4 regions of the Bradyrhizobium sp. CB3481 genome follow, and region 3 is predicted to be linked to each of the others. Evidence: predicted binding sites of a transcription regulator. Region 3 holds the regulator's gene; each other region holds the start of a gene.
What was found. Region 3 encodes LexA, which represses DNA repair genes until DNA is damaged. Its sites were predicted from a motif close to TGTTCNNNNTGTGTTCNG; they were not measured.
Positions count from the first base shown of each region.

Region 1: the regulator LexA is predicted to act here: its motif matches at 6,740-6,757, upstream of rmuC (DNA recombination protein RmuC).
Region 2: the regulator LexA is predicted to act here: its motif matches at 4,383-4,400, upstream of ruvC (crossover junction endodeoxyribonuclease RuvC).
Region 4: the regulator LexA is predicted to act here: its motif matches at 3,028-3,045, upstream of QA643_RS12515 (putative DNA modification/repair radical SAM protein).

Region 1 is NZ_CP121647.1:7,676,547-7,684,584, forward strand. It holds gene QA643_RS36945 (DUF1036 domain-containing protein) at 1-248, shown strand, start outside; gene QA643_RS36950 (pyrimidine 5'-nucleotidase) at 428-1,126, shown strand; gene dapD (2,3,4,5-tetrahydropyridine-2,6-dicarboxylate N-succinyltransferase) at 1,333-2,178, shown strand; gene QA643_RS36960 (DUF805 domain-containing protein) at 2,303-2,935, shown strand; gene dapE (succinyl-diaminopimelate desuccinylase) at 2,928-4,094, shown strand; gene truA (tRNA pseudouridine(38-40) synthase TruA) at 4,158-4,895, opposite strand; gene fmt (methionyl-tRNA formyltransferase) at 5,018-5,950, opposite strand; gene def (peptide deformylase) at 6,090-6,617, opposite strand; gene rmuC (DNA recombination protein RmuC) at 6,790-7,998, shown strand.
Region 2 is NZ_CP121647.1:7,290,741-7,298,778, forward strand. It holds gene QA643_RS35275 (metallophosphoesterase) at 1-650, opposite strand, end outside; gene QA643_RS35280 (DUF6869 domain-containing protein) at 745-1,614, opposite strand; gene ruvB (Holliday junction branch migration DNA helicase RuvB) at 1,704-2,753, opposite strand; gene QA643_RS35290 (cytidine deaminase) at 2,750-3,169, opposite strand; gene ruvA (Holliday junction branch migration protein RuvA) at 3,211-3,828, opposite strand; gene ruvC (crossover junction endodeoxyribonuclease RuvC) at 3,825-4,352, opposite strand; gene QA643_RS35305 (YebC/PmpR family DNA-binding transcriptional regulator) at 4,562-5,308, opposite strand; gene QA643_RS35310 (methyl-accepting chemotaxis protein) at 5,506-7,275, shown strand; gene QA643_RS35315 (methyl-accepting chemotaxis protein) at 7,501-8,038, shown strand, end outside.
Region 3 is NZ_CP121647.1:3,951,700-3,959,737, forward strand. It holds gene QA643_RS19175 (ComEC/Rec2 family competence protein) at 1-1,390, shown strand, start outside; gene QA643_RS19180 (hypothetical protein) at 1,398-1,625, opposite strand; gene QA643_RS19185 (hypothetical protein) at 1,712-2,134, opposite strand; gene lexA (transcriptional repressor LexA) at 2,393-3,094, opposite strand; gene glp (gephyrin-like molybdotransferase Glp) at 3,296-4,507, opposite strand; gene QA643_RS19200 (HAD family phosphatase) at 4,520-5,146, opposite strand; gene QA643_RS19205 (hypothetical protein) at 5,266-5,556, shown strand; gene QA643_RS19210 (NADH:flavin oxidoreductase/NADH oxidase) at 5,616-6,788, shown strand; gene QA643_RS19215 (S41 family peptidase) at 6,917-8,038, shown strand, end outside.
Region 4 is NZ_CP121647.1:2,624,189-2,632,226, reverse strand. It holds gene QA643_RS12530 (error-prone DNA polymerase) at 1-475, opposite strand, end outside; gene QA643_RS12525 (DNA polymerase Y family protein) at 472-2,052, opposite strand; gene QA643_RS12520 (DNA repair protein) at 2,171-2,962, opposite strand; gene QA643_RS12515 (putative DNA modification/repair radical SAM protein) at 3,126-4,364, shown strand; gene QA643_RS12510 (UdgX family uracil-DNA binding protein) at 4,541-5,998, shown strand; gene QA643_RS12505 (VOC family protein) at 6,291-6,761, opposite strand; gene QA643_RS12500 (M20 aminoacylase family protein) at 6,963-8,038, opposite strand, start outside.

The DNA.
Region 1 (8,038 bases), 3.7 Mb from region 3:
ATCCCGACGTGACCGGCCAGCCCAGGCAGGTCTACAGCTTTGCCGAGGCGGTCGATGGCGACAACCGCACCATCAAATACCGCGACAGGCCGCTCAACTGGGGCGGCCCGAAAGAGCTGTGCACGCGCGAGAGCAAGTTCGAAGTCTCCGAACAGGGCGATTGCGGCAGCCGCGGCCTTGCGCCGATCGGCTTTGCGCCGGTCGATATATCGAGCGGCGGCAAGACGCTGCGATTTGCGATGCCGTGAGGTATGCTGTCGCCATTCATTCCGTTGTCGTCCCCGCGAAGGCGGGGACCCATAACCACAGGGTTGGGTTTTGGCCACTGGCGGCAACCACGATTGAAGGTAACACGCGCCGTGCCTATCGATAATCTACACGGCGTATGGGTCCCCGCGTTCGCGGGGACGACGGGAGTGTGAGTGCCATGAAATCAGACTCCCCTCGTGCTTTCGGCCATATCGACACCTGGGTGTTCGACCTCGACAACACGCTGTACCCGCATCACGTCAATCTCTGGCAGCAGGTCGACGCGCGGATCGGCGAGTTCATCAGTGCATTCCTGAAGATCTCGCCGGAAGAAGCCCGCGTGATCCAGAAGGATTATTACCGCCGCTACGGCACCAGCATGCGCGGCATGATGACCGAGCACGGCGTGCGGGCCGACGACTACCTCGCCTATGTGCACAGGATCGATCACTCGCCGCTGGAGCCGAACCCGGCGATGGGAGCTGCGATCGCAAAGCTTCCGGGCCGCAAGCTGATCCTGACCAACGGCTCGACCGACCATGCCGGCGCAGTGCTGGACCGGCTCGGCATTTCACATCATTTCGAGGCAGTGTTCGACATCATCGCCGCCGAGCTGGAACCGAAGCCGGCGCCGCAGACCTATGACCGCTTCCTGCGCGTCCACGGCGTGGACCCGTTGAGAGCGGTGATGTTCGAGGATCTCGCCCGCAACCTCGTGGTGCCGCATCAGCTCGGCATGACCACCGTGCTGGTGGTGCCCGATGGCGCCAAGGAAGTGGTGCGCGAGGATTGGGAGCTGGAAGGCCGCGACGCCGCCTATGTCGATCACGTCACGGATGATCTGACCGGGTTTTTGCAGAGGTTGAGTGAAAAGTAGCCTGGCCTCCAACCGTCATACCCCGCGAAGGCGGGGTATCCAGTACGCCGCGGCCTTCGAATGATCCTCCGAAGTCTCGGAGTACTGGATCACCCGCTTTCGCCTTTCGCGGGTGATGACAGCCGTGATGAGGCGAGCCTTGACTCTCCCTCGCCAAATCCCGAAAAAGCCCCCCAACTTCGCCCGAAATCCCCAAGGAAATCCCGATGTCCCTGTCCGCGCTCGAGTCCACCGTCAACTCCGCTTTCGATGCCCGCGACGGCATTTCGACGTCGACCAAGGGCGAGGTGCGCGACGCCGTGGATTCCGCGCTCGAACTGCTCGACAAGGGCGAGGCCCGCGTCGCCGAGCGTGAGGCCTCGGGCAAGTGGAAGGTCAATCAGTGGCTGAAGAAGGCGGTGCTGCTATCGTTCCGCCTCAACGACATGGGCCAGATTCCGGGCGGCCCCGGCAAGGCGTCGTGGTGGGACAAGGTGCCCTCGAAGTTCGACGGCTGGGGCGAGAACCGTTTTCGCGACGCCGGCTTTCGCGCGGTGCCCGGCGCGATCGTGCGCCGCTCCGCCTTCATCGCCCGCAACGTCGTGCTGATGCCCTCCTTCGTCAACCTTGGCGCCTATGTCGATGAGGCGACCATGATCGACACCTGGTCGACGGTTGGTTCCTGCGCGCAGATCGGCAAGCGCGTGCACATTTCGGGCGGCGTCGGCATCGGCGGCGTGCTGGAGCCGCTGCAGGCCGAACCCGTCATCGTCGAGGACGACTGCTTCATCGGCGCGCGCAGCGAAGTGGCGGAAGGCGTCATCGTGCGCAAGGGCGCGGTGCTTTCGATGGGCGTGTTCCTCGGCGCCTCCACCAAGATCGTCGACCGCGAGACCGGCGAAATCTTCATCGGTGAAGTGCCGGAGTATGCGGTCGTGGTGCCCGGCGCGCTGCCCGGCAAGCCCATGAAGAACGGCCAGATGGGCCCGTCCACCGCCTGCGCGGTGATCGTCAAGCGCGTCGACGAGCGCACCCGCGCGAAAACCAGCATCAACGAGCTGCTGCGGGACTAGAATTCGGCCATTTTGGCCATGATCTGACCGGAAGCCGGGCCGGATCACGCCCCGGTCGAACCCCGGGCCTCACGGCGCGACCAATATACCGGAGGGCAGAACACCGCCGTTCGGAGGTCGACCGATGGACTACGCCTGGTATCTGTTCGGTTTCAAGGGGCGCATCAACCGCGCCCGGTATTGGCAGGCGACGCTGATCATCCTGTGCTGGATGATCTTCCTGGGCATGCTCACGATCGGCGTTGTCGCCCTCTTCGGTGGTAAGGGGCCGATAAATCTCGGCTACGGCGTCGAAGATCTCTTCAAGGTCTTCGATCCAGCTTCCTATCGATCCCTTTCCTTGGCCGACCTGCCTGCGATTGCTTTCAAGACGGCCTTCTCCGCGCTGTTCATGTGGGTCTGGCTGGCCACCTCGATCAAGCGGCTGCATGATCGCGACAAGAGCGGCTGGTGGGTGATTCTGTTTTTCACCGTTCCCCTCTACAACAAGTTCGTCGATCTGCTTCCTGACGACTCCTATTTCGCCGATGTCGTCTTTCCGTTTGGCCTCGCCGCCTTCGCTGGCTGCATCTGGATCTTTGTCGAATTGTGCTTCCTCAAGGGCTCGCGAAATACCAACCGCTTCGGCCCCGACCCGCTCGCACCAAAGGCGCGGCCCGATACGCGGCCGCCCTGGGACCAGCAGAGCGAGATCGAAATGGTTCCCCATAAAGCTGGCCCGCCGCCGGTTTGGCGTGTTAAGCCGGGCTATGAATGACGCCGTTTCCATCACCCGCGACCTCGTCCGCTGCCCTTCCGTAACCCCTGCCGATGCCGGCGCGCTCGGCGTCCTTGAACGGCTTTTGAAAGACGCCGGCTTCGAGGTGCACCGCGTCACCTTCGGTGAACCCGGCACCGCCGACATCGACAATCTCTACGCCCGCATCGGCGACAGCGCGCCGCATATCACCTTTGCCGGCCATACCGACGTGGTGCCGGCGGGCGACGAGACCGCGTGGAGCCACGGCGCGTTCTCAGGCGACATCAAGGACGGCTTCCTCTACGGCCGCGGCGCGGTCGACATGAAGGGCGGCATCGCCTGCAGCGTCGCGGCCGTGCTGCAATATCTCACCGACAACGGCGGCAAGCCGCAAAAAGACGGTCGAGGCTCGATCTCGTTTTTGATTACGGGCGACGAGGAAGACGTCTCCGTCAACGGTACCATCAAGCTTCTGAAGTGGTGCGCCGAACGCGGCGAGAAATTCGATCATTGCGTGCTTGGCGAGCCCTCCAATGTCGAGGTGCTCGGCGACTGCATCAAGATCGGCCGCCGCGGCTCGCAATCCGGTACGCTGTATGTCGACGGCGTGCAGGGCCATGTCGCCTATCCGCACCGCGCGTCAAATCCGGTGCCGGATATCTCGCGGCTGATCGTGGCGCTCGCCGACGAGCCGCTCGATCACGGCAGCGCGCAGTTCCAGGCCTCCAACCTCGAATTCACTTCCGTCGATGTCGGCAATACCGCCTCCAACGTGATCCCCGGCCAGGCGCGCGCCAAATTCAACATCCGCTACAACGACAACCATACCCAGGAGACGCTGCGCGCGCTCGTCGAGGAGCGGCTGGCAAAAGCTTGCGGCAACCGCATCCGCGCCCGCATCGTGTGGGAGCCATCGAATTCCAACGTGTTCGTGACCAAACCCGGCGCCTTCACCGACCTTGCGGTGAGCGCGATCGAAGAGGTGACGGGACGCAGGCCCGAGCTCTCGACCTCCGGCGGCACGTCGGATGCGCGCTTCATTTCGAGCTACTGCCCGGTGATCGAATTCGGCCTGGTCGGCCAGACCATGCACCAGGTCGACGAGCGCACGCCGGTGTCGGATTTGGAGAAGCTGACGAAGATCTATCGCGGGGTGCTGGACAGGTATTTTGCGTGATCCAGCCGTGGGGCTAGACAAAAACATCGAAAACAACCCCATGCACCGTAGGGATTGGGACCGCTAGTACTCCACCCGCACCAGATATAGCCCCTCTGGCGGCGCGACGGGGCCGCAGGCGGCGCGGTTGCGGGCGGCTAGCGCGGCGGCGAGATCGTCGGCGTTCCAGCGGCCTTCGCCGACCCACACCAGCGAGCCCACCATCGAGCGCACCTGGCTGTGCAGGAACGAGCGGGCCGAAGTCAAAACCGAAATCGCGTCGCCTTCCCTGATCACGTCGAGTTGGTCGAGGGTCTTCTCCGGCGATTTCGCCTGGCATTCAGTATCGCGGAAGGTCGTAAAATCGTGCTTGCCGAGTAGCCGTTTTGCGGCGGCGTCCATCGCATCGGTGTCGAGATGGCGCGGCACCCGCCAGCTTCGCTTGATGTCGAGCGCGAGGTTGGCTCTGGTGTTGGTGATGCGATAGCGATAGTGCCGCCGCTTGGCGGAGAAGCGCGCTTCGAAATTGTCAGCCACGATATCAGCCGAAAGCACGCCGATCGGATGCGGGCGCAGATGCGCGTTCAACCCGTCGCGCAGCCGGCCCGGCGGAAACGGCTTTTCGATATCGCAATGCGCGACCTGGCCCAACGCATGGACGCCGGCATCGGTGCGGCCGGAGCCATGCACGCGAACGTTCTCGCCGCAGATCGCCTTCACCGCGGCCTCCAGCGTACCCTGCACGGTCGGCGCGTTGTCCTGGATCTGCCAGCCGGAGAACGGCGTGCCGTCATATTCGATTGTTAGTTTGTAGCGGGGCATCTCAATCCAGTCAGAGCTGTCATCGTCCGCGCAGGCGGACGATCCAGTACGCCGCAGCGTTTCGGTTCAATCCCAAAGGCCGCGGCGTACTGGATACCCCGCCTTCGCGGGGTATGACAGCGTTAAGCGAGGCGCGCGCCGGCCTTCAGCGGTGTGCCGCGCAGGAAGTCCGCGGCCTTCATCCGCGCCTTGCCTTCGCGCTGCAGCTCCAGAATCCGGATGGCGCCGTCGCCGCAGGCGATAGCCAGATTGTCGTCGAGCACCTCGCCGGACGCGCCCGTCCCCTTAACGAACTCGCAGCGCAGCATCTTGATCCGCGCCGGCTCGCCATCACTTGCGATCTCGCACCAGGCGCCGGGAAACGGCGACAGCCCGTGAATGTGCCGCAGCACCGCGCGCGCGGGACGCTTCCAGTCGATCCGCGCTTCGGCCTTCTCGATCTTGGCGGCGTAGGTGACGCCATCCTCGCTCTGCTTAGCGAGTTGCAATCCGCCGCGCTCCAGCCCGCCCATCGCGCGCACCATCAGGTCGGCGCCGAGCGGCGCCAGTGCATCGTGCAGATCGGCCGCGGTCATGGCGTCCGTGATCGCAATCCGCTCGGCCATCGCGACGTCGCCGGTGTCGAGGCCGACATCCATCTTCATCACCATCACGCCGCTCTCGGCATCCCCGGCCATGATGGCGCGGTTGATCGGCGCGGCGCCGCGCCAGCGCGGCAACAGCGAAGCGTGCAGATTGAAGCAGCCGTAGCGCGGCGCGTCGAGAATGGATTGCGGCAGGATCATGCCGTAAGCGACCACGACGGCGGCGTCGGCATTATGCGCGCGGAATTCGGCGAGCGCTTCTGATGTCTTCAGCGTCGTCGGCGTCAGCACGGGAATGTCGAGCCGGCGCGCCTCCTGCTCGACCGGCGTCGGCTGCAGCTTCATGCCCCGCCCGGCCGGTTTTGGCACGCGAGTATAGACGGCGACGACCTCTTGGCCATGGGCCACCAGTTCGAGCAGCGTCGGCACGGAGAAATCGGGCGTGCCCATGAAGATGAGGCGAAGCGGCATGGAACGGAAATCCCAGGTCGATTTGGTTTACCCCGTCATGCCCGGGCTTGTCCCGGGCATCCACGTTCTTGCTTTCCTGCCGCCAAGACGTGGATGGCCGGGACGAGCCCGGCCATGACGGCTGAAAGGGGTGGAAGGCCTACCCCGTCGCGCGCTTGGCGGCCTTGGTAAACTTCTTCAGCACGCGGTCGCGCTTCAGCTTCGACAGGTAGTCGACGAACAAGACGCCGTTGAGGTGGTCGATCTCGTGCTGGATGCAGGTGGCGAACAGCCCCTCGGCGTCTTCCTCCTGCACCTTGCCGTCGAGATCGGTGAAGCGGATGCGCACCCGCGCCGGACGCTCGACTTCCTCGTAATATTCGGGGATCGAGAGGCAGCCCTCCTCATAGACCGACAGTTCCTCGGACGCGGAGAGGATTTCCGGATTGATGAATACCCGCGGTTTCGGCTTGGTCTCGCCGTTCTCGTCCTTCTTGGCGAGATCCATGGTGATCAGCCGCAGCGGCTCGGCGACCTGGATCGCCGCCAGCCCGATGCCGGGCGCGTCGTACATGGTCTCGAACATGTCGTCGGCAAGCTTGCGGATCTGCGTCGTCACCTTCTCGACGGGTTTTGAGACGAGCCGCAACTGCTTGTCCGGCAGGATGATGATTTCTCTGATGGCCATAGCGCGCGATTTAAGCCGCTGATTTGCCGGGGTCAATGCGCGGCGGAACAGGTTAAGGCGGCCTTAACCATGATTTTTAAGGCGGCGTTAACCACGAAAATTAACGGGGCATTCACCATAAATGTTCCCTCTTCGTTCGCGCCGAACGGCGAATCGGGCTACAAGTTGGGCCATGAACGAAATTCTCCTGGAGATCGGCGAGCTGCCGATTCACGTTGGCGAGGCGCTCGCCGCCTTCGGCGCGCTCACGCTCGTGCTGCTGCTGGCGATCGCCAAAGTCATTGCCCGCTCGGGCCGCCGCGGCGCGGAACTGGCGATGGCGCAAGCGATTCGCGCCGACGAGCTCGAGGAGCGCCTCAGCGAGATGCTGCGGGCGCAGAGCGAATCGGCCGGCCGGGTCGATGCGATGGCGCAGGCGCTGACCGGCCGGCAGGCCGAGATGGCGCGCGCCGTCAACGAGCGGCTGGATTCGGTGACGCACCGCGTCGGCCAGTCGATGGAAGCGACCACGCGGCACACCATGGACAGCCTGCGCGTGCTGCACGAGCGGCTCGGCATCATCGACAATGCCCACAAGAACCTCACCGACCTGACCTCGCAGGTGACGACGCTGCGCGACGTGCTCGCCAACAAGCAGTCGCGCGGCGCCTTCGGCCAGGCACGGATGGAGGCGATCGTCCAGGACGGCATGCCGCAGGGCTCCTACGAGTTCCAGTACACGCTCTCATCAGGCAAGCGGCCGGACTGCGTGGTGTTCCTGCCCGACCAGCGGCCGCTCTGCATCGACGCCAAATTTCCGCTGGAGGCGATGACCGCGCTGCACGACGCGCGCACCGACGAGGAGCGCAAATTCGCCAGCCAGCGCCTGCGCAACGACGTGATGAAGCACGTCAATGACATCGCCGAGAAATATTTGATCGCCGGGGAGACCCAGGACACCGCGCTGATGTTCGTGCCGTCGGAATCGGTCTATGCCGAAATTCACGACGGCTTTGACGACGTGATTCAGAAGGCCTACCGCGCCCGCGTCGTGCTGGTGTCGCCGTCGCTCTTGATGCTGGCGATCCAGGTCATGCAGCAGATCCTGAAAGACGCGCGGATGCGCGACGCCGCCGACCAGATCCGCACCGAAGTGCTCAACCTCGGCGACGATCTCGGACGCCTGCGCGAGCGTGTGCTCAAGCTGAAAAAGCATTTTGATGACGTCAACGAGGACGTGCGCCAGATCCTGATCTCGGCGGACAAGATCGAAAAGCGCGCCGGCCGCATCGAGGAGCTCGATTTCAGCAAGACCGACGCACCGGCCGAGATGCCACGCGTCGTGAAAGGCGGAACGGCCGAACTGTTCCCCGCCCCGCGCAAGCTGCAGGCTGGGGAGTGAGTGACTGGTCCGGCCGAAGCCACATATTAGCCTGTCATCG
Region 2 (8,038 bases), 3.3 Mb from region 3:
GCCATCAGAACCACCGGCGCATCGTCGGTAACCTTGGCCAGCGTCTTGCCGAGATCGTCGACGCCGGCCCGCTTGACTGGGCGGAAGCGGCGCGCCGGCATGTAGGCGAGCTGATCGCCGAGACCCGCGAGCCAGAACGAATGACCGTTCTTGCTGAACTTCCGCGCGTCGTTCTCGTAAACGGGAATGCCGACCTTCTCCAGCGCACGGCCGGCGGACGGCAGCCCCAGCCCTTCCCGCTGCACAGTTTTGTCTTCCCACCAGTCGTGATTGCCGAGCACCGCATGCACGCCGAGCGGCGCCTTCAGGCCTGCCAGCACGGCGGCCCATTCGGCATCGGGAATGATACGCGTCACCTTGCGATGGCCGGCGACGTAATCGCCGAGCATGACGATGATGTCGGGCTTCAGCGCGTTGGTGCGCTCGACGATCTCCTGGATGTGATCGAGCGACATCCAGGGATCGCAGGCGTGCAGGTCGGCGATGGCGGCGATCCGAAGCTTGAGGCCGTCAGGCCATTGCGGCGGTGAGATGTGGTACCCGGCGACGCGAAGCTGGACGAGCGGCGCGCTGAAACCGTAAGCGGTGGTCGAGACGCCGACCGCGCCCAGTCCGCCCACGGCTTTCAAGAAATGACGGCGTGTTAACATGTGATCCAATCGTGATGCATCACCAACATGGGGACGGATTGGGCCCGAATTGCGGTGCGTTTGTGCAGATCGTCAGCAGACCCCGAGCAGCTTCTCACCAGCGGTTCTGCCCTATCAGCGCGTTCAGGCGCGCCTTCAGTTCAGCGGGCGCGCGGTAATACCAGACGCCGCCGAGCAGATCGTGGAAACGCTTGTTGGTCGAAGCTTCCTGCTCAATGCGATCGATTGTCTCCATGCTGATGACGTCCTCCAGCGGCCCCGCCGCGAGCAGCGACAGCAGCACCGGATTCGTCTCGATCTTCAGGATCTCGACGATGAGGTCAATCACCTTATCGGGGTACTCCTCCCGCAGGTCGCGCTCGTAGTCCATCATGGCGAAGAAATTGTCGTCGCGGTCGCGCTCGGATTTCGAATACTGCTCGACCCAGGCCAGCGCCAGGTCGGCCACCGACATCGCCGTGCAGTTCAGCGGTCGCTTCGGCCTCCGGTGCGCGAGATCGTCGGCACGCCAGCCATGGCTGTCGGCGATCGCTTCGATGCGGCGCTTGAACGGCTCGTCAGGCCCGAAGCAGATTCCGCCGAGCAGCCAGCGCAGCGCGGCATTCTGCATGGCCTCGGCTTCGATGCGGTCGATCACGGCAGCGCCGTGCGCATAGAGCAGCGACATCATGAACTTGTTGTTGAGCTGCATCACGGTCGGCTTGTCGGCCTCGGAGCGCAACGCTTCCAGCGCAAGATCAAGCGCGCGGTCCGGCCGCTTGTGCGGCAGATGGTCGAAATAGAGGAACGCCGACCAGGCGGCGCCCGTCTTGTCACGCCGGCTGAGGCGCTGCAGCGTTGCCCACAACGAAGCGAGTTCGGCCATCGGCATGGCGTCGAGGAAGGCCTCGGTGTCATCGGGCGTCGCCAGCTCCGGCGCCGCCGCAATGAGGGCCAGCATGTCCTTGTCTTGGGTCGATCCCATCGGTCGTGCGCTCCGCGGCGAGGCCGGCGCTTCGCGCGCGGGGCCGTTCCGCCCTTTAGTGCATCGCCGGCAAGATTGGGTTCGAAACGTCAGTCGTCGCTGTCGCCGTTGCCGAACAGGCCAAACTGCGCAGGATCGCGCGTCGGCTCGGCGAGGCCGAGATGGCGGAAGGCGTGCGAAGTCAAAAGCCGGCCGCGCGGGGTGCGCTGCAGATAGCCGCACTGGATCAGATAGGGCTCGATGATGTCCTCGATGGCATCACGTGGCTCCGACAGCGCCGCCGCCATGGTTTCCACCCCGACCGGGCCGCCGCCATAGTTCAGCGCGATCGTAGTGAGGTAGCGGCGGTCCATGGCGTCGAGGCCGGCGGCATCCACCTCCAGCGCGCTCAGCGCGTGATCGGCGATCGCGCGGTCGACCGAGCTTGCATCGGCAGCCGAAGCGAAGTCGCGGACGCGGCGCAGCAGGCGGCCGGCGATCCGCGGCGTGCCGCGGGCGCGGCGCGCGATCTCGTTGGCGCCATCGGGCGTCATGCCGATGTTGAGTACGCGGGCGCCGCGGGAGACGATCTTCTCCAGCTCTTCCTCGGTGTAGAAGTTCAGGCGCACCGGGATCCCGAAGCGGTCGCGCAGCGGATTGGTCAACAGGCCCGCGCGGGTGGTGGCTCCAACGAGGGTGAACTTTGCCAGTTCGATCTTGACCGAGCGCGCCGCCGGGCCCTCGCCAATGATGAGGTCGAGCTGAAAATCCTCCATCGCGGGATAGAGCACTTCCTCGACCGCCGGGCTGAGGCGATGGATTTCGTCGATGAAGAGCACGTCGCGCTCTTCGAGATTGGTCAGCAGTGCCGCAAGATCGCCAGCCTTCGCGATCACCGGGCCCGAGGTGGCGCGAAAACCGACGCCGAGTTCGCGCGCGACGATCTGCGCCAGCGTGGTCTTGCCGAGGCCGGGCGGGCCGACGAACAGCACATGATCCAGCGCCTCGCCGCGCTTGCGCGCCGCCTCGATGAAGATCGACAGATTCTTGCGCGCCTGCGCCTGGCCGACGAATTCGGACAGCAGTTGCGGACGCAGCGCGGTGTCGCCGACATCGTCGGAACGCCGCTCGGGGGTGACGATACGGGAGGGGGTGTTCACCCGTTGCCTCTCCGGTACTTGTTGGGCAAAAGCTCGCCGATGGTGGCGACCTTCGGCTCGCGGCCATTGTCGGGAACGATGACCCGCGCGTTCGCATCGTAATCATGGATCAGTTCGCGACAGATGCCGCAGGGCGATACGACGGCAATATCGCCGGGCTCGTCCGGTTTGGGATGGCGAACTGCGACGATGGTCTCGATGCCGCGATCGCCGGTTTCGGTGATGGCCCGTCCGATGGCGATCGCCTCCGCACAGACGGCGATGCGGCCGATATAGGCGTCGATATTCACGCCGGTGACGATACGGCCGTCGCGGGTGCGCATCGCAGCGCCGACCTCTTGCCAACGGTTCCGATAACGCGGCCTGATCGCGTCAATCGCGGCGGCAATTAGTTCCTGGTCTTTTTCACTCAACATGGCGGAAACGCATTCCTTCGTCAGGGAGGGGCGAACATAGTCTATTTCGCCAGCTCCTTCAGGCCCAGCCGGATCAGTTGCGCGGTCTCGGCTTTTTCGCCGGCGCTGCGTGACGCCGCGGCAATGGCGGCCGCCGCCTGCGGCTGGCCATAGCCGAGATTGACCAGCGCGGAGATCGCGTCGGTCACCGGGCGCGGCGCGCGTTGATCGTCGACCGCGCCGGCGAGATGCACGACGGCGGGATCGACATTGGCGAAGGCAGGCGCCTTGTCCTTCAATTCAGAGACGATGCGCTCGGCGACCTTCGGCCCGACGCCGGGCGTGCGCGACACCGCGGCCTTGTCGCGCAGCGCAATCGCATTGGCGAGTTCGGCCGGCGGCAAGGTGCCGAGCACGGCGAGCGCGACCTTGGCGCCGACGCCCTGCACGGTCTGCAACAGGCGAAACCATTCGCGTTCGGTATCGGTGCGGAAGCCGAACAGTTTTATCTGGTCCTCGCGGACATAGGTCTCGATGGAGAGCACCGCCGCCTCGCCGGGCGACGGCAGCGCCTGCAGCGTGCGCGACGAGCAATGCACCTGATAGCCGACGCCGCCGACGTCAAGGATGACGAAATCCTCGCCGTAGGAATCGATCAGGCCCTTGAGTTTGCCGATCATAGGCTCGCCACCCTCATCCGCAGCGCCGCACCCTGGCGATGGTGGGCGTGGGTGATGGCGATGGCGAGCGCGTCGGCCGCGTCGGCGGATTTCGGCTCGGCCTTTGGCAGCAATATTTTCAGCATTACGGCGATCTGGTTCTTGTCGGCATGTCCGGCGCCGACCACGGTCTTCTTGACCTGGTTGGGCGCATATTCCGCGACCGAAATACCAAACATCGCCGGCGACAGCATGGCGACGCCGCGAGCCTGGCCGAGCTTCAGCGTGGCGACGCCGTCCTTGTTCACGAAGGTCTGCTCGACCGCGGCCTCCGCCGGGCGGAAATCGCCGAGCACGGCGGCAAGCCCCTCATGGATGGCGAGTAGCCGGCTGGCCAGGGCCAGATCGTCGGGCGGCTCGACCGAGCCGCAGCCGATGAAGACGAGCCGGTTACCCTCAGACTCAATCACGCCCCAGCCGGTGCGGCGCAGGCCGGGGTCGATGCCGATAATCCGGACGGGATGGCGAATCGGTGGGGGTGTCATGGCGTAGTGATAACGCCAGAGCCGGGTGAACGAAACATAAAGAGAACGGAAATCCCCTGTCCCGGGCGGCGTGCCCCGCATTCTGAATGTCATCCCCGCGAAGGCGGGGATCCAGTACGCCGCGGCTTCTCGGTTGATAACGGACGTCTCTGGAATACTGGATCGCCCGGTCGAAGCCGGGCGACGACAGCGGAGTTTGGGGCGAGCCCCTACCCGCCCATCTTGGCGACCAGCGCGTCCGAAATCTCGAAATTGGCGTAGACGTTCTGGACGTCGTCGTGCTCGTTGAGGAGGTCCATCAGCTTGAGCAGCTTCTCGCCGGTCTCGTCGTCGACCGCGACCGTGTTCTGCGGCTTCCAGGTCAGCGCCGCCTTGCGCGCTTCGCCGAACTTGCCTTCCAGCGCCTTGGCGACCTCGCGAAAGGTGTCCTGCGAGGCGTAGATCTCGTGGCCGCTTTCGCTTGATGACACGTCGTCGGCGCCAGCCTCGATCGCTGCTTCCAGCATCGCATCGTCGGAGGCCACGCTGGCGTCATATTCGATGATGCCGGTGCGGTCGAACATGAAGGCGACCGAGCCGGTTTCGCCGAGATTGCCGCCCGACTTGGTGAAGTAGGAGCGGATGTCGGAGGCGGCACGGTTGCGGTTGTCGGTCAGCGCCTCGACGATCACGGCGACCCCGCCGGGGCCATAGCCCTCGTAGCGGATCTCGTCGTAGTTCTCGCTTTCTCCGCCGGTCGCCTTCTTGATGGCGCGCTCGATATTGTCCTTCGGCATGTTTTCCTGGCGCGCCGCGATCACAGCCGCGCGCAGCCGCGGGTTCATGGCCGGGTCCGGGGTACCCAATTTGGCGGCTACCGTGATTTCCCGCGCCAGCTTGCCGAACAGCTTGGACTTCTGGGCATCCTGCCGGCCCTTGCGGTGCATGATGTTCTTGAATTGGGAATGGCCGGCCATGCGCGTCTCTTGGATTCGTCCAGGGGATGTAGGGATAGGGCGCGGCCTTATAGGCCGGCAACCGGCCGAAATCAAAGATTTGCAGCCGGTTTTGGTAAGGCGATACTGCCGCGTGCCGGAAATCAGGCAGTTGTTAACCACGACTTCATGCTCGGATGAGAGGATTTCGCTGAGATCCTCAACTTTTAAGAGACGTTATGGCCTTCGGATTGTTCAAAAAGCGGGTACCGGAACCGGTCGTACCCGCCTCCGAGACCAAGGTGCCGGCCGCCGCGTCAGGCGTGGAGGCGGCCTCCGGCGATGGCGATTCGGCCAAGGCGATCCTGGAGCTTTTGGAACTCGAGCTCGGCGCGATGATCCGCCAGCTCGAGCGTGCCGCCAATTCGGTCGCTGGCGGCGCCGAGGCCACGGCTGCGACGCTTTCGACCATCCGCCAGCGCACCGATGCACTGACGAGCCGCTCCAGCGCCGCCCAGAGCACCGCGACGACGTTTTCGCAGGCCGCCGACAAGTTCACCCAGTCGGCGCAGGGGATCGGCGCCCAGGTGCGCGACGCCGGCAAGCTCGCCGACGAGGCCAGCGAGGCCGCCCGCGAGGCCGGCGCCAATGTCGACCGCCTGCGGGAGTCTTCGGCGGCGATCGGCAATGTCGTCAACCTGATCGCACAGATCGCGCGGCAGACCACGCTGCTGGCGCTCAACTCCACCATCGAGGCGGCGCGCGCCGGCGAGGCGGGACGCGGCTTTGCCGTCGTCGCCACCGAAGTGAAGGCGCTGGCGGTGCAGACCCAGAACGCCACCGAGGAAATCACCAAGAAGATCGAGGCGTTGCAGCGCGACGCCGCCGGCTCGGTCGACGCCGTTCATCGCATTACCCAATCGATCGAAGCGATCCGCCCGGTGTTCGCGCACGTCAACGGCGCGGTCGCCGAACAGAACGCAATCACTGGCGAAATGGCCGACAATGCGGCTTCCGCTTCCAGCTTCATCGTTTCGGTCGGCGACAGCGCCGGCGAGATCGACAGCGCCACCAAGGAAACCGAGGCGCATGGCGAAAGCGTCGCCAGGGCCGGACGGGCCGTGACCGCGTTCGCACAAAAACTCAAGGCGCGCTGCGCCGTGCTGTTGCGCCAGGGCGAAAAGGAAGGCGAGCGCCAGGAGCGCCGCAAGGACGAAAGGCTGCCTTGCAGCCTCAAGATCGAAATTACGACCCCGCGCGGCGTGATATCGGCATCGGTCTATGAAATTTCCATGGGCGGCATTCTGGTCAGCGGGGCAAACGCGGAAGCGTTGGCGCAGGGCCAGAGTTTTGACGCGACGCTGCAGGATGTCGGCGCCTGCCGAATTCGCATCGTCCAGCGGACGAAAGCCGGCGCGCACGCACAGTTCGAACGGCCCGGTACGGCGTTGATCGAGAAGATCGAAGACAAGATCTGGTCGATCCAGGACGACAACACGGAAGCGGTCACCCGCGCGATCGAAGCCGCTGCAGCGCTGCAGAAGATCTTCGAGGACGGCATCGATAGCGGCGCGATCTCGATGGAGGATATGTTCGACACCAACTATGTCGAGATACCCCGCACCAACCCGGTGCAATACCGCACCAAAATCCTCGACTGGGCCGATCGAGCCCTGCCGCCCTTCCAGGAAGCATTCCTCGCCAAGGACAAGCGGATGGCGTTCTGCGCCATGGTCGACACCAACGGCTACCTTCCGGTGCACAACAAGATCTATTCGCACCCGCAGCGTCCGGGCGACGTCACCTGGAACACCGCCAACAGCCGCAACCGCCGCATCTTCAACGATCCCGCGGGACTTGCCGCCGGGCGCAACCAGCGCGTCTATCTGATCCAGACCTACGCCCGCGACATGGGCAACGGTAATACGGTGATGATGCGCGAGATCGACGTGCCGGTCCGCGTCAAAGGCCGCCACTGGGGCGGGTTCCGCACCGCTTACAAACTCTAGAGCATGATCCGGAAAAGTGTGAAGCGGTTTTCCCTCGCGACAAACGCGGAACGCGTTTGCGCGGAGATCATGCGCAAAACAAAGACCTAAAGCGCGATGACGATTCATCGCGCTTTAGTGCGCTCTCAGGCAAGACGCCGGGCGCGAATCACCCTCTAAGCTCTGAATTGGAATGCAATCGCCACGGTGGGCCGATCATCGGCTCTGACTGGAGAAAGCTCTGACATGTCCGTTGTGCAGCGTGCAGTCCTCGATACCCAATCCAACCGGACACTGGCCGAACGACTGATTGACCAGCTTGCCGACCGCATCGGCGGGCTCGGCGTCGAGCTTGCCGATATCGCCGGCAACGTTCAGGAGGTCGCAAGCCGCGTCGCGAACCAGTCGGAGCGGTTCCACCATCTGCAGAGCACAGCCCAGACGATGGTCGCGGCCAACCGCGACATCGCCAATGCATCGCAGGCGGTACAATCGACCACCTCCGCGGCCGTCGTGGAGATCGTTCAATCGCGCGACGCAGTGAATACGGCCGTCCAGCACATCGCCGAACTCGTTGAAGCGGTCGGCCGCATCGAGGCCCGGCTCAGCGCCGTCGGCTCGGCGCTGTCGCAGGTCGCAAAAGTTTCCGGCTCGATCGAGGCGATCGCGAAGCAGACCAATCTCTTGGCACTCAATGCCACGATCGAGGCGGCGCGCGCCGGAACTGCCGGCCGCGGCTTTGCCGTGGTCGCGAGCGAAGTGAAGAGTCTCGCGGAGGGAACGC
Region 3 (8,038 bases):
GTCGATTTCCGGCTACCACATGGCCGTCGTCGCCGGCGTCGTGTTCTTCGCGGTGCGGGCGCTGCTGGCGCTGTTTCCACTGCTCACGGTCGGTTACGCCATCAAGAAATGGGCGGCGGCCGCCGCGCTCGCGGCAGCCGCGTTTTATCTCCTGCTCTCCGGCGCCGAGGTCGCGACGCAAAGGTCGTTCTTCATGACGGCGGTGGTGCTGATCGCCGTTATGGTGGATCGCCGCGCCATCACCTTTCGCACGCTCGCGGTCGCCGCCTTGATCGTGCTGACGGTCGCGCCGGAGGCACTGGTGCATCCGAGCTTCCAGATGTCGTTTGCCGCCACCTTGGGCCTGGTGGCGCTGGTGCAGATCGGCATGCCGCGCCTGTTCGCAACCGCCGACCACACCGCCACCGCGCGGGCCGCGCTGTGGGGCGGCCGCGAGCTCACCATGCTGCTGCTGGCCTCCCTGGTGGCCGGGCTTGCCACCATGCCCTACGCGGCCTTTCACTTTCACCGGGTGACGCCCTACGGCGTTCTCGCCAACCTCGCGGCGATGCCGGTGGTGTCGGCTATCGTGATGCCGGCGGGCCTGCTCGGCCTCGTCGCCATGCCGTTCGGTTTCGATCGGCTGTTCTGGGCGATCATGGGTTTTGGCATCGACTGGATGATCGCGGTCACGCAATGGGTCGCGGCCTTGCCCGGCGCGGTCGGCCGCGTGCCGGCCTTCGGCATCGGCCCGCTGGTCGCGGCGAGCTTTGGCATCATCCTGCTCGGCCTGCTCCGCACGCCGCTGCGCTGGTCCGGCGCCGCATTGGTGCTTGTGGCGGCCATGTGGGCGGCGCGGGTGACGCCGCCGGACATCCTGATTTCCGCCGACGGCCGCCATGTCGGCGTTCGCGGTCAGGACGGCCGGCTGCATATGATGCACGCGGTGAAGGGCTCGCAGGATACGTTTCTCCTGAAGGAGTGGCTGGCGGCGGATGCGGATGCGCGCACCGTGGCCGATCCCTCGCTCACATCAGGCGTATCATGCGACGATTCCGGCTGCGTCGTGCCATCCGCCGGCGGCGCGCTGGTCGCGCAGGCGTTCCGGCCGGAAGCCTTTGCGGACGATTGCGAGCGCACGGCGCTGATCGTGACGCTGCGGCAGGCGCCAGCCGCCTGCGAGGCTTCCGTCATCGACGGCGGGCGATTGCGGCGCCAGGGCGCGATGGCGCTCCGGCGAAGCCGGGAGGGGCTTGCTGTCGAGGCGGTCAAGCCGCGCGGCATCGATCGGCCCTGGTCGCCAGCCGCAGCCGAGGACGGCGAGGCGGGCGCCGCGGTGCTGGCGCCACGCGTGCCGGCGCGTGCCGTCGATGCGACGCCGGCGGAGGCAGACCTTCAGGCGGAGGAATAGACGACGTTCAGTGCCCGTCGTGCGGAGGGCTTACCGGTATCTCGAACGCGCCGAGGTGAAATTCCTCCGGTGCGTCGGGGTCCGACGGCAGGTTGACCAGTGTGAACGAGGCGTCAGGGAATTGCTGCCAGATCGCGAGATCGTCGGCCGTGACCGTGAGCCAGCCATAGCGGAACATGTAGCGTCCCGGCTCGGTGACGCGTCCGGCTCTTTGCCATGTAACCTTGTTGACCACCGACTGCCCCTCGGCGCCGATTTTCCAGGCAATATAATATCACGTGATCCGCCGATTTGAACCGGCGGATCACGTGCGCGCGGCGTTTAGCCGGTCACGATGGAAGCGGCCGGAGGCGCTTCGACGGCCTTCGGGGCACGCTCGCCGCCGGTCTGGACCACCGGCAATTGCAGCACGGTCGCCCGCTGGCCTTCGCAAAGCTGCGTCACCAGCACGTGACTGCCATCGGGAAATTCGATCGCGTCATGGTGACGGTCGGCCACTTCGGGCTCGATCTGATTGAACTTGCCGACCCGCCACTCGGTGGTTCGCGTCCAGATCCAGCGGTTATCGTATCTGACGTCCTCGGCGAACGCCAGTTCGGTGCCGGGAAGCATGCAGACCGCCACTGCAGGCTCACGCTCTGACGCAAAGCCGCGGGTCGATGTACCGCGGAAGGTCGTGGTAACGAGCGTCTCGCCGACCCGGGCAGGGCGCGTCGCCACGGCGTGCAGGCTATAGTCACACATCGGATGGCTCCCTCGTTAGAGATAGCTGACCCGTGTCTGGAAGGAGGCACAGGCCTCTATCACAGTGGACTTTATCGTAGTGAAATTGGCAGAAGCATTTTCTTGGTTCTGGGCAATTCTGCGACGGGCCTACTGCGACCAAATCACAAGCGCGCTAGCGCGGCTTTTGTTCCTTCACGCAGCAAAAAACCCCGGCCGAAGGCCGGGGCTGGTATTGTCGCCGCGATGTACGCAAACCGACAGATCAATATTGAAAGATCAGTATTTGCGGTACAGCCCGATCAGCTTGCCCTGAATGCGGACCCGGTTGGGCGGCAGGATGCGGACTTCATAGGCGGCGTTGGCCGGCTCGAGCGCTATCGAGGCGCCGCGGCGGCGGAAGCGTTTTAGCGTCGCTTCCTCCTCGTCGATCAGCGCCACCACGATGTCGCCGGTGTCGGCGGTCTCATTGCGCTGGATCAGCGCCATGTCGCCATCGAGAATGCCGGCATCCACCATGGAATCGCCGCGCACTTCGAGCGCGTAATGTTCGCCGGAGCCGAGCATGTCAGGCGGCACGCTGATGGTGTGGCTGCGGGTCTGCAGCGCCTCGATCGGCGTACCGGCGGCGATCCGGCCCATGACGGGTACGGCGACCGGGCGATTGCCGTCGTCCTCGGCGACAGGCGGGGTCGAGGCGCGCTTGCCGAGCGTGCCTTCGATAACGCTCGGCGTGAAGCCACGGCGTCCGTTGCCGGCGGCGGCGAGCTCGGGCAGCTTGATGACTTCGATGGCGCGGGCGCGGTTGGGCAGGCGGCGGATGAAGCCACGCTCCTCCAGCGCCGTAATCAGCCGGTGGATTCCGGATTTCGAGCGTAGGTCGAGCGCATCCTTCATCTCGTCGAAGGAGGGCGGCACGCCGGCCTCTTTCAGCCGTTCATTGATGAAACGCAGAAGTTCGTACTGTTTGCGCGTAAGCATCGCGAGCAATCCCCCGGTTTGGCATCGTCCTTCGGTCTCGAATTTCAGGGCCCAGATCGCGGGAGTCCCCAAACTCCCAACCATAGACACTAGCACTCGAAACAAATCATGAACGGACACTATATGTTCGATATGTGTTCCGCAACCACTTAATTTCAGGTGAACGCATTGCGACAGCGGCCCGAAGCGCCATCTAGGGCGTCACTCCGGCAGGCGTAAGAGCTCGCAACGCGACCCCTTCACGGCAGCCGGCGCGAATGGCGGACGTATCACAAGTGCCCGTGCCGCAGCGAGATTCCCGAGCAGCGAGGAGTCCTGGTGGGTGACCGGCACGGCGGTCAGCGTGCCATCCTCGCGCTCTTCGAGACGGGCGCGGAGATAATCTTCGCGCTGGTCGTTGGCGGCAAGGTCGCGGCCCAAAACGGCGCTTTCCCTGACGTGATGGACGTGGTCGCGGCCCGATAATGCGCGAATCAGCGGCACCAGGAACAGGAAGCCGCAGACATAGGAGGAGACGGGATTGCCGGGCAGGCCGATCACCCGCATTGCGCCGAGCCTGCCATGCATCATCGGCTTGCCCGGCCGCATCGCGATCCGCCAAAAAGCCATCGTCGTCCCTTCGGCCTCGAGCGATCGCTTGACGAGGTCGTGGTCGCCGACCGAGGCGCCGCCCATGGTGATCAGGACGTCCGCTCCTGCCTCGCTAGCGCGGCGGATGCCTGCCGTGGTGGCCTCGACGGTGTCGGCGGCGACCCCGAGATCGATGACCTCGGCGCCCTCGTCCTCGGCCAGCGCCCGCAACGCATAACCGTTGGAATAGACGATCTGGCCGGGTCCGGGCGTCGTACCCGGCATCACCAGTTCGTCGCCGGTGGCGAGCATCGCGATTTTCGGTCGGCGGTGCACGGCGACTTGCGGATAGTTCATGCCGGCGGCGAGCGACAGGTCGCGGTCGGTGAGGCGGCGCCCACGCTTCAGCAGCACGTCACCCTCGCGGAAATCGACGCCGGCAGCGCGGATATGCCGCCCCGGGGCGGCGGCTTCGGTGATGGTGATATGATCGCCGTCGACCGCCGTGTCTTCCTGGATGATGACGGCGTCGGCCCCGTCAGGGATCACGCCGCCGGTGAATATCCGCACCGCTTCGCCTTGGCCGACCTTCCGTTCGAACGGGCGGCCGGCAGCGACCTCGCCGATCACTTTCAGCCGGGCGGAGAGATCGGCGGCGTCAGCGGCGCGCACCGCATAGCCGTCCATCGCCGACATCGCCTCAGGCGGCTGGGTCCGCCGTGCCGCGACGTCGCGCGCCAGCACGCGATGATGGGCGGCTTCGAGCGCGACCATTTCCTCGGGTAGCGGATCGGCGCCACTGAGGATCGCGGATAAGGCATCGGCAACCGGCATCAAGGCCACGGGCAGACCTCCTTATATTCCAAGTGCGGTCAATGCCCTTGCCACGTCATCCGTCGATGTCACGTGGATGGCAGAAAGGCCGCGCGCCCGCGCGCCTTCGATATTGGCGGCTGAATCGTCGAAGAACAGAATCCGCGACGCCGGCACGCCGATCGCTCTTATCACATGATCATAGGCTTCGGCGTCCGGTTTGCGCAAACCGATCGTCGAGGACAGGAATATCTCGCGGAAATGACTGAGCAACTCCGCATAGGCCTGCGAGAAATGCGCGACATGGGCCGGATTGGTGTTGGAAAAAGCATAGAGCGGCATCCGCCGAGCCGCACCGGCCAGAAGCGGCGCGATGCCGGGCATCTCGCCGGTGAAGATCGCGTTCCAACCCTCCAGGAACTGGGCGTCCGTGATGGCGATGCCGAGCGACTGGCGCAGGTTTGCAAAGAACGCGGCGTCGTCGATCCGGCCGATCTCGTGGTGCTTGAAACTGTCGTCGACAATGAAGCGCGCGGCGAGGTCGTTGGGCGTGCAGCCCGCATGGCCTGCCCAGCACGCCATCACGCGGTCGAGGCTGATATCGAGCACGACACGGCCGAGGTCGAACAATAGGACGTCGGCGGAATTGGGCGCTGGCGGAGAATTCATGGCAGTCGTTTACAAAACTGGCCGGGCATGGGCAACGGGCGGGCTGATTTCCGCGCGATCCGGCATTTAAGCCGCTGCATGAGCTGTGCTATGCGTTAGGTCAAAACAGGGAGCGGTGCATGAATATCCCAGGCAGAATTTTGAGCGCTGTGGCTGGACTGGCGCTACTGGCCGGACCGGCCTTGGCACAAAAGGGCCCGGCCAGATATGGCGAGGAGGACAAACCCAAGACGCCGGCCGAAATCGCCGCCGAGAAGGAGGCCGAGAAGGCCTACCAGAGATCGCTCGGTAACATTCCCCAGCAGCAGAAGAGCGACCCCTGGGGAACGATGCGCGGCGACAGCGCGCCGCCGAAAGCCGCCGCCAAGACCCTCGCCAAGCCCAAATCCGCCGAAGGCGCGGCAAAGTAAGAAGACACTTCCCGGCGCCATGCCGGGACAATGATGTCCAAAGGCCAGGGAAGCCACCGATGACGGAAACGCTGCTGTTTTCCCCGATGACGATCCGCGGCGTCACGCTGAAGAACCGCATCGTGGTGCCGCCGATGCATCAATATTCGGCGGTGAAGGGCTTTCCGACCGACTGGCATCTGATGAACGCCGGCAAGTTCGCCGCCGGCGGCGCCGGCCTGGTCGTGGTGGAATCGACCAAGGTCGAGCGGCGCGGTTGCGGCACAGTCGGCGATCTCGGCATCTGGGACGACAAGTTCATAGAGCCGCTCGGCCGCCTCGTCACTTTCATCAAGCAGCAGAACGCGGTCGCCGGCATCCAGCTCGGCCATTCCGGCCGCAAGGCGCGCGCGACGCGGCCTTGGGAGGGCGATCGGCCGCTGCAGCGGACCCCCGAGGTCGAGGATTGGGACGAGTGGGGCCCGGTGGCGCCGAGCGCGATTGCCCATAGCGAGCGCTGGCCGGCGCCGCGCGCGCTCGAGACAGGGGAAGTGAAGGATCTGGTGCAGACCTGGGGGCAGGCGGCGCGCCGCGCGCATGAGGCAGGGTTCGACGTGCTGGAGCTGCACGGCGCCCATGGCTACCTCGTGCATGAGTTCCTGTCGGAGCGCTCCAACCAGCGCAGCGACGAATATGGTGGTTCGGAAGCGGGCCGCATGCGCTTCCTGATCGAGGTGACGGAGGCCGTGCGCACGCATTGGCCCGACCACAAGCCGCTGTTCGTGCGTCTCTCGGTCGAGGACAATGCGGGCTGGGGACCGGAACAGAGCGTGCGGCTGGCAAAAATTCTCAAGGCGAAGGGCGTCGATGCAATCGACTGCTCCTCCGGCGGCATCACCGAAACGGCGCCGATCCTCGGCAAGGAAATCAAATACAGCTACCAGGTACCGCTGTCGGACCAGGTCCGGCGCCAGGCCGACATCATGACCATGGCGGTCGGCCTTATCATCCATGGCGACCAGGCCGAGCAGATCCTGCGGGACGGGCAGGCCGATCTGATCGCGGTCGGGCGGGAAATCCTCAACAATCCCAACTGGCCGATGGACGCGGCGCTGAAACTCGGCGTCGACGGCCCATTCCGCAACGTTCCGCCGCAATTCGGCTACTGGCTGGGCACCCGCGCCAAGCGCGGCTTCGGAACCAGCCCGTCGACGTGGCAAAAAGGGCTGCAGGAAGCCGGAAACGCCTCCTGAAAAACCCGTACTGCCCCGGCCGTGCGTGCCTTGATCCGACCAAAAAGCCATTGTGAGTTGGCGGTGCCGGGACAGGGGCGCCGATTCACCGGGATCGTGGGCGTCCGTTAGGGAAGGGACGCCCCCACATGCGCAGGAATTTCGCCTTTCTTCTCGGCACGGTGACGGGTGCGTGTCTGACCCTGGTCGTGGCCGGACCGCAAGGCGCCAACCTGGTGGCGGCGGCAAAGGCCGCAGCCCGTTCCGACACCTACAACCAGCTCAACCTGTTCGGCAGCGTGTTCGAGCGGATCAAGACCAGTTATGTCGAGAAGCCCGACGATTCCAAGCTGATGGAGGGCGCCATCAACGGCATGATCTCCGCGCTCGATCCTCATTCGCGCTACATGAATGAGAAGGGCTGGAGCGACATGCAGGAGACCACCCATGGCGAGTTCGGCGGGCTCGGCATCGAGGTCACGATGGAAGACGGCCTCGTCAAGGTGGTGACGCCGATCGACGATACGCCGGCGGCCAAGGCCGGCGTGCTGTCGGGTGACGTGATCACCCAGATCGACGACGAGGCGATCCAGGGCATGAGCCTCGAACAGGCGGTGAGCCGGATGAAGGGCCCCGCCAACAGCAAGATCCGGCTGAAGGTCCTGCGCAAGGGCGCCGCCGCGCCGATCGAGGTTGCCATCGTGCGCGAGATCATCCGGGTGCGGCCGGTCAAGTTCCGCACCGACGGCGGCGATATCGGCTACATCAGGATCACCCGTTTCAACGAGCAGACCACCGACGGCCTGAAGAAGGCGCTGGCCAACATCACAAGGGATATCCCGGCGGACAAGCTGGCCGGCTATGTCATCGACCTCCGCAACAATCCCGGCGGATTGCTTGATCAGGCGGTGTCGGTGTCGAGCGCCTTCATGAACCGCGGCGAGGTGGTCTCGACCCGCGGCCGTACCTCGGAGGAAACCCAGCGCTTCACTGCGCGCGGCGGCGATATCACCAAGGGCAAGCCGCTCGTCGTGCTGATCAATGGCGGCTCGGCCTCGGCTTCCGAGATCGTCGCCGGTGCGCTGCGCGACCACAAGCGCGCCACCCTGATCGGCACGCGCACCTTCGGCAAGGGCTCGGTGCAAACCATCATTCCGCTCGGGCAGGGCAACGGCGCGCTGGCGCTGACCACCGCGCGCTACTTCACGCCGTCGGGCCGCTCGATCCAGGCCCAGGGCATCGCGCCCGACGTCGAGGTGCTGCAGGACGTG
Region 4 (8,038 bases), 1.3 Mb from region 3:
GGCTCGCCTTTAGCCGTTCCAGAATCTTTTGCGCGCCTTCTGCGTCGAAACGGTGCGGCAGCGCTAGCACCAGAAGCTGCCCCTCGGCGAAGTCGAGCAGATCCTCGAACCGCAGATGGCATTCGCCCTTCTCGATCCGATTGATGTCGTTGCCGCGCTTGCCGCGGGTGAGTAGCTGGCAGAGCCGGCCGTAGGCAGCGCGGTCGCGCGGATAGACCAGAATATCGGGCGTGTCGTCGACGAAGACGATCCGCGCGCCGATCAGGAGCTTTGGCGCGTGCTTGACCTCGGGATTCTCGAGCTCCTTGTAGGCGCGCACCACGCCGGCCAGCGTGTTGTGGTCGGCGAGGCCGATGACGGGAATGCCGAGCTCGCTCGCCTGATGCACATAGGCGCGCGGATCGGAGCCGCCACGCAGGAACGAGAAATTGCTGGTGATGCCGATTTCGGCATAAGCAGGAACAAAGTTTTTCATGCGAACAGCCCATGCACGAACCATCTGACCGGCGCGGGCTCGCCCTCCTCATCCGCCGGCTCGCTGTCATAGAGACCGCCGCGAAAAATCCAGAAGCGCCGGCCGGCTTCATCCTCGATGCGGAAATAATCCCGCGTCGGGCCGTCGCCGTTTGGCTTCCACCATTCCATGGCGATCCGCTCGGGTCCTTCCACCCGCACCACCGCGTGCGTCACGCGCCGCCAGGTGAACTGGTGCGGCGGCCCGTCAGGCACGGTGGCGAAAGGCACCTTGATCGGTTCTGGCTTTTCGAACAGCCGCAAGGGACGCAGCGGCGGCTCGCCCTCGATGCGTTCGGGCCATGCTGCCTGCGTCGCCGCGGCGAGATGATGCTGCGCAGCGACCGCCAGCACGGCGCTTTCGGGAATGTGAGTATCGGCGGGCAGATGCACTACGACGCGTTTTCCCCCGATGCGCGCGGCGATACGGTCGATCAGCGCGGACAATTCATCATTGTCATGGACGTTCGCGTCGAGGTCGCGCTGCTGCTGCACCACGATTTCGGTGCGGCTGGCGGAAAGCCGGATCAGATCGAAACCGAAGCCGGGATCGAGAGGATCGTTGAGCGCCTCTAACCGCTCGCGGAACAGGCGGTCGATCATCTCAGGCTTCGTCACCGGACGTCCGGTTTCAACTGAAATCGTCCGCACCGCGCCGTCGGTGCGGAAAAAACTTGCTTCCAGCTTTCGGGCGCCCTTGCCCTGCTTGTCCATCGCCGTGACCAGCATGGCAGCCAGCGCCAAGAGGTTCATCGCGATCACGGTGTCGGTGGCAACTGGATCGGGAAAACGTTTCTCGACGATGTAATCCGGCAGCGGCTTTCGCGGGCTGATCGGCCCATCGCCCTGCCCGAGCGCCTGCTGCAACCGTGCCGTAAAGGCCGCGCCGAACCGCGCGGTGATTTCGTGGGGCGCACGCAAGGCGACGTCGCCGATGGTCTTCAATCCTGCACGGCGCAGACCGGCGATGATGGCATCTTCAGTGCCGAGCGCGGAGACCGGCAGTGGCGCGACAGCTTCCGCCTCCTCGCCGTCGGCGACGATCTTTCCGGAGGCGTGCCGCGTCAGCGTGCGGGCGCAGATCGCGGTGGAGGCGATCGCGGCGCTAACCGTAAAGCCGCGGTGGCTCAGCGCGCCCATGACGATCTGCAACAGCGCGCGTTCGCCGCCGAACAGATGAGCGCAGCCGGTGATGTCGAGATAGAGCCCGTATGGAGAATCGAGCGCCACCAGCGGCGCGAAGCGATCGCACCAGTCGGCGATGTCCTCGAGCGTCTTGCGGTCGGCCACTTCATCGGCGTCGAACACCGTCATTTCAGGGCAGATCGCGCGGGCATTGGCGAGCGGCAGGCCGATCGAAAGGCCGGCGCGGACGGCGGCCTCATCCAGCGAATGGATCAGGATGGCATTGTGCTGCTTGGCGACGACGACGGTGGGGTAAGTTTGCGCACTGGTCGTGTGGCTGGAGGTATCAACCGGCGCACCACTGTTGTTCCCTCCCCCCTTGCGGGGGAGGGTTAGGGAGAGGGGTGGCGGCAACGGCGGTGTCTGTGGCTTACCCCTCTCCCCAGCCCTCCCCCGCAAGGGGGGAGGGAGCGCACCGGTCGTGTCGCAAGCAGCGAGACTCGAAACGGAATTTTCATCCGCTTTGCAGTTTTCAGCTTGCGCGGCGCTGGCCTGCATAAGCCGCCGCTGGATGCGATCGACGGGCAGGCGTGGCAGCCACAGGCTGAGAATACGCCGCCGGTTCGCTGAAGAGGCACTCATCGCATTTCCATTCCATGATCCAGCGGCCGACCGGGCCATGACGGTTACGAACAAGCTGCGCGTCGAACACTGGCGCGCCCCACGCACTCCAAGGACCAGACGGCGGCGAGTGCGCCGCGCGCACGATCCATCTGGTTTCCGCGGTCGAAGGCCGCGGCTCCGCCGCCACCCGCAGCAGCAAGGCCGTGACACCGGAAGCCTGCGCGGCCAGCGTGAGTTTGCGGCTGGCGACGAGATCGAGCTGACGCGCCTGCCCCCAGACCTCCAACACGACGGCGCCGAGCGCATCGCAGGCCAGCGCATCGGCGGCGGTCCGCAGCGCGGCATCGGTGTCCTGGGCGCGCACGGTCACCAGCAGCCGCGGATCAAGACCCAATTCGCACAGCCCGCTCATCGAGAGGGCGCCTGTTTCAATTTCCGAAAAATCCTGCCGCACCCAGACCAGCGGCCGGCGTGACGACATCCGTCCCGCGAGGCCAGCGATGAAGCCGGTGGCCGTCGCGCTCTGGTGTCCCTCGGCGAATACCTCGTGCACCGCCGCGCGCGCCAGTCCGCCCTGCAACGTTGCATCCGCAACCATATGGCCGAGCGCAACCCTGTTGAGATCATGCGCCGCGCCCTGCTCCAGGCGCTCGATGCTTCCCCGCAAAGTCGCAAGCGTGCTTGTGCGTGCGCCGCTCATGCGCCGCTCCTTCTGGAATTTGGCCTTGCCGCTTCTTCCCGAAGTGAACGCGCGGCTGGCCCAATCGTTCATGATATGTTCTAATATAAAGCTAACAGCCCAAGCAGAGTCAATCGAGATCGACATCAGGGCGATTCATGAGCGGAATCAAAGGGATTCACCGATGGACGTGCAACGTAAGCTGGAAATCCTGGCCGATGCTGCGAAATACGATGCTTCCTGCGCCTCCTCCGGCACGGAAAGGCGGGATTCCAGCGACGGCAAGGGCCTCGGCTCGACCGCACCTGGCATGGGTATCTGCCATTCCTATGCGCCTGATGGCCGCTGCATCTCGCTATTGAAGGTGCTGCTCACCAACGCCTGCAATTACGACTGCTTATATTGCGTCAACCGCACCTCCTCGAACGTGCCGCGTGCCCGCTTCACCGTCGACGAGATTGTGCAGCTGACGATCGACTTCTACCGCCGCAACTACATCGAGGGATTGTTTCTCTCCTCCGGCATCATTCGCAGCGCGGATTACACCATGGAGCAGGTGGTAAGCGTCGCGCGAAAACTGCGCGAGGAGCATCACTTCCGCGGCTACATTCATCTCAAGACAATTCCGGAGGCCGACGACGCGCTGATCGCGGAGGCCGGCAAATATGCCGACCGTCTCTCTATCAACATCGAAATGCCGCTGGAGAACAGCCTCGCCAAATTCGCGCCGGAGAAGGACGTGCGCGCGATCCGCCGCACCATGGGCCGGCTGCGCCTGAAGCTGGATGAAGCCAAGGAGAACAGCCAGGCCGCAACCAGGGCAAAGCCGCCGCGCTTTGCGCCGGCCGGCCAGAGCACGCAGATGATCATCGGCGCCGATACAGCCAATGACAAAACCATCCTCGACACCAGCGCCAATCTCTACGGCTCCTACCGCCTCAAGCGCGTCTATTATTCGGCCTTCAGCCCGATCCCGGATGCCAGCCGCGCGCTGCCGCTGGCTGCGCCGCCGCTTGTTCGCGAGCACCGGCTCTATCAGGCCGACTGGCTGATGCGGTTCTATGGGTTCGACGCCGGCGAGATCGTCGACGAGGCCAAGGGCATGCTGCGGCTCGACATCGACCCGAAACTGGCCTGGGCGCTGCGCCACCGCGACCGCTTTCCGCTCAATGTCGCAACCGCCAGCCGCGAGGAACTATTGCGCGTGCCGGGCTTTGGCACCAAGGCGGTCGACCGCATCATCACCACGCGCCGCCTGACCACGATCCGCCTTTCCGATCTGGCGCGGCTGCACATTCCGCAGAAGAAAGCGCTGCCGTTCATCGTGCTCGGCGACCACCGTCCGTCGCCGCGCCTGCTCGATGGTGCGGGCCTCATGGAACGATTCAAGCCGAAGGCGACGCAGTTGGGATTTGGGTTTTGACCACCGGCGTCATTGCCTGCGACAAACGCGAAGCGTTTGCGCAAGGGAGCGAAGCGACGAAGCAGTCCATGCCTCAACAGGCCGAGAAATGGATTGCTTCGCGGAGCCTGTCATCCGGCGGCGCTTCGCGCCGACCAGGTGGCTCGCAATGACGGCGGAGTATGCGGAGAGTACAGATGCACCACATCACCCTCGATAGCGAAACCGATTTCGACGGCTGGCGCAAAGCAGCACGGGCGCTGGCGTTGAACGACGTCAAACCCTCCGACGTGACCTGGCGCGTGGCTGGTGATGCGCCCGGCCTGTTCGAGCCGACCGATCCGCCGCTCGAACCACCCCACGGCACCTTCAACGTCCCGGCTCGATTTGTCGAACTGGCCGAGATCGCGATCCTGCACCGTAATCCCGAACGGTTCGCCCTGCTCTACCGCCTGCTCTGGCGGCTGCGCAGCAATCACGACCTGCTCGAAATCGCGACCGATCCCTATGTGGCCGAGATCGCCGCCATGGCGAAGGCAGTGCGCCGCGACGAGCACAAGATGCACGCCTTCGTCCGCTTCCGCGAAGTTGGCCGCGAGCAGAAGTCGCACTTCGTCGCCTGGTTCGAGCCGGAGCACCACATCGTCGAGCTGGCCGCCCCGTTCTTCGCACGCCGCTTCGCCGACATGCCCTGGTCGATCCTCACCCCCGATGTCTGCGCGCATTGGGACGGCCATGCGGTCTCGATCACGCCCGGGGTCGGCAAAAGCGAAGCGCCGACCGCCGATCGGCTGGAGGAAACCTGGCGGCGCTACTACGCCAGCATTTTCAACCCCGCCCGGCTGAAGGTTCAGGCCATGCAGAAGGAGATGCCGCGCAAATACTGGCGGAACCTGCCGGAGGCCTCATTGATTAAACCCCTGACCGAAGGCGCGGAACGCATCGCCAGCGCGATGATCGCAAAGGCAGCAAGCGAACCGCACAAGCCGCAGAAGCGGCCGGAGCCGCCCCAGACGGGCGATAGAGCGGACGACATGGCACGCAAGCGCTTGGACGAAATCGAGGCACTCCGCGAGGAAGCCGCCGATTGCCGCGCCTGCCATCTTTACAAGCACGCGACCCAGACCGTGTTCGGCGAAGGAAGGCAGACGGCGCGGATCATACTGGTCGGCGAGCAACCCGGTGACAAGGAAGATCTCGCCGGCAAGCCGTTCGTCGGCCCCGCGGGGCAGATGCTGGATCGTGCGCTGGAAGAGGCCGGGATCGACCGCCGCAAGGTCTACGTCACCAATGCGGTGAAACATTTCAAATTCGTGCCGCGTGGCAAGATCCGGCTGCACCAGAAGCCGAACACGCCGGAGATACGGGCGTGCCGGCAATGGTATGAACGCGAGCTGGCCGCTATCCGGCCTGACCTGGTGGTGGCGATGGGCGCCACCGCCGCGCAAAGCGTGTTCGGCAAGATTACGCCGATCAACAGGAATCGCGGCCGTCCGATCGATCTAGATGATGGAACCCGGGCGCTGGTGACGGTGCATCCGTCCTATCTGCTCCGATTGCCCGATGCGGAGGCCAAGGCGCGCGAATACCGGCGCTTCGTCCAGGACCTCAAAATCGCCGCCGAGGTGCTGCGAAAATCGGCACATGCGGCCTGAATTTCGCCGATCCCGACCCGCAATTTCTGGTGAAATATAACGGGAAAAATTGACAATCCCGTTTGCAACTATTAATTGATTGGAGACACAATCGCATTCTCAAGGGAATGTGGGACGTCTTGGTCACGCTATGACGCTCCCATATGGTCGACGCGCTGCGCGGTCCTCCTCCAGCCCCGGCGCCGTGCAGCGCGCGACCCACTTCCCTTCAACTCCTCTCCTTATTGCACCGCACGCAACCTCCCTGTCGGCTGGTCACGCGTTGGCTGTTCGGCGCTGCACGCCCAAGCGTTCAGCCCCGCGCCGCAGCTTCCAATTCCGCGATATCAAACTTCACCATTTTCAGCATGGCCTCGGAAACGCGCTTTGCCTTGGCGGGATCTGGATCGGCCATCAATTCCCCAAGCCGTCGCGGTGCAATCTGCCAGGAAAGGCCCCAGCGATCCCTTAGCCAACCGCATTGCTCGATCTTGCCGCCCTCCCGCAACGCATCCCATAAATGGTCGATCTCGGCCTGCGTGTCGCATTCGACCATGATCGAGAAACTGTGGTTGAACGGATCGAGCGGACCCGCCTCGATCGCCATATAGCGCTGGTCGCCCAAGGTGAAGGCGGCGATCTTGACGCTGCCGGCGGGCCCGCTCGGGCTGTCGGCCGGCAGAGCCGAGACCCACTGGATCGCGGACCCACGGATCAGCGAGGTGTAGAAGCCGATCGCGGCCTCCATGTCCCTTTCGAACCAGAGATGTTGTGTGACCTTCATCGACGCTCCTCTCACATAGCCAGCCGCACCTTGCGGCCACTTTCGTTCCAAGGACGGATGAAGGAAGCTTCTGCCGACATGGCCGACGGAAATTCTTCTCAACGAACAAAAAAAATGAAGGCCTGTATTGAACATACAGGCCTTCTTTTACGCGCCGTCGCACTTCATGTGCGATCGAAGTTGAAGTGACTTCTTGCCTGCTTACGACGCCGCCAGCTTGTTCTCGACCAGCTTGATCCAGTACGAGGTGCCGTAGACGATCGCCTCGTCGTTGAAATCATAGGCGGGGTGATGCAGGCCGGCGCTGTCGCCGTTGCCACAGAAGATGAAGGCGCCCGGCCGGGCCTCCAGCATGTAGGAGAAATCCTCCGCGCCCATCAGCGGCGGCATCTCGTGGACGTTCTGGGCGCCGGCCACCTCCTTGGCGACCCGGGTCGCGAACTCGGTCTGCTCGGCATGGTTCTTGGTGACGGGATAGCCGCGCTCGTAAACCAGCTCGATCCTGGCGCCGGTCATCTTGGCGATGCCCTCGCAGATTTCGCGGACGCGCCGCTCGACCGTTTCGCGTACTTCCGGCGTCAGCGTGCGAACCGTGCCGCGCAGCTCGGCGGTCTGCGGGATGACGTTGCGGGCGTTGCCGGCGTGGAATTCGCAGATCGAGATCACGGCCGAGTCCAGGGGATCGATGGTCCGCGAGACGATGCCCTGCAGCGCGGTGATGAGCTGCGAGCCGACTAGGACGGAATCGATGCACTTGTTCGGACGGGCGGCGTGGCCGCCGAGCCCCTCGATCTTGATGTCGATCGAGTCGGTCGCGGCCATCACCGGGCCGGAGCGGATCGCGAACGAACCGATCGGAATGCCCGGGCCGTTGTGCATGCCGTACACCTGCTCGATGCCGAACCGATCCATCAGCCCGTCCTTGATCATGGCGTCGGCGCCCGCCCCGCCCTCCTCGGCGGGCTGGAAGATCACGACCGCATTGCCGGCGAAGTTTCTGGTCTCGGCGAGATATCGCGCTGCACCCAAAAGCATCGCCGTATGCCCGTCATGGCCGCAGGCGTGCATCTTGCCCGGGGTTTTCGAGGCGTGCGGCAGGTTGGTTTCTTCCTCGATCGGCAGTGCATCCATGTCGGCGCGGAGCCCGATCACACCGATCTCGCCCTTGCCGGGCTGCTTGCCCTTGATGACCCCGACGACGCCGGTCTGGCCGAGGCCGGTGGCGACCTCGTCGCAGCCGAATTCGCGCAGGCGGTCCGCCACGAATGCTGCAGTGC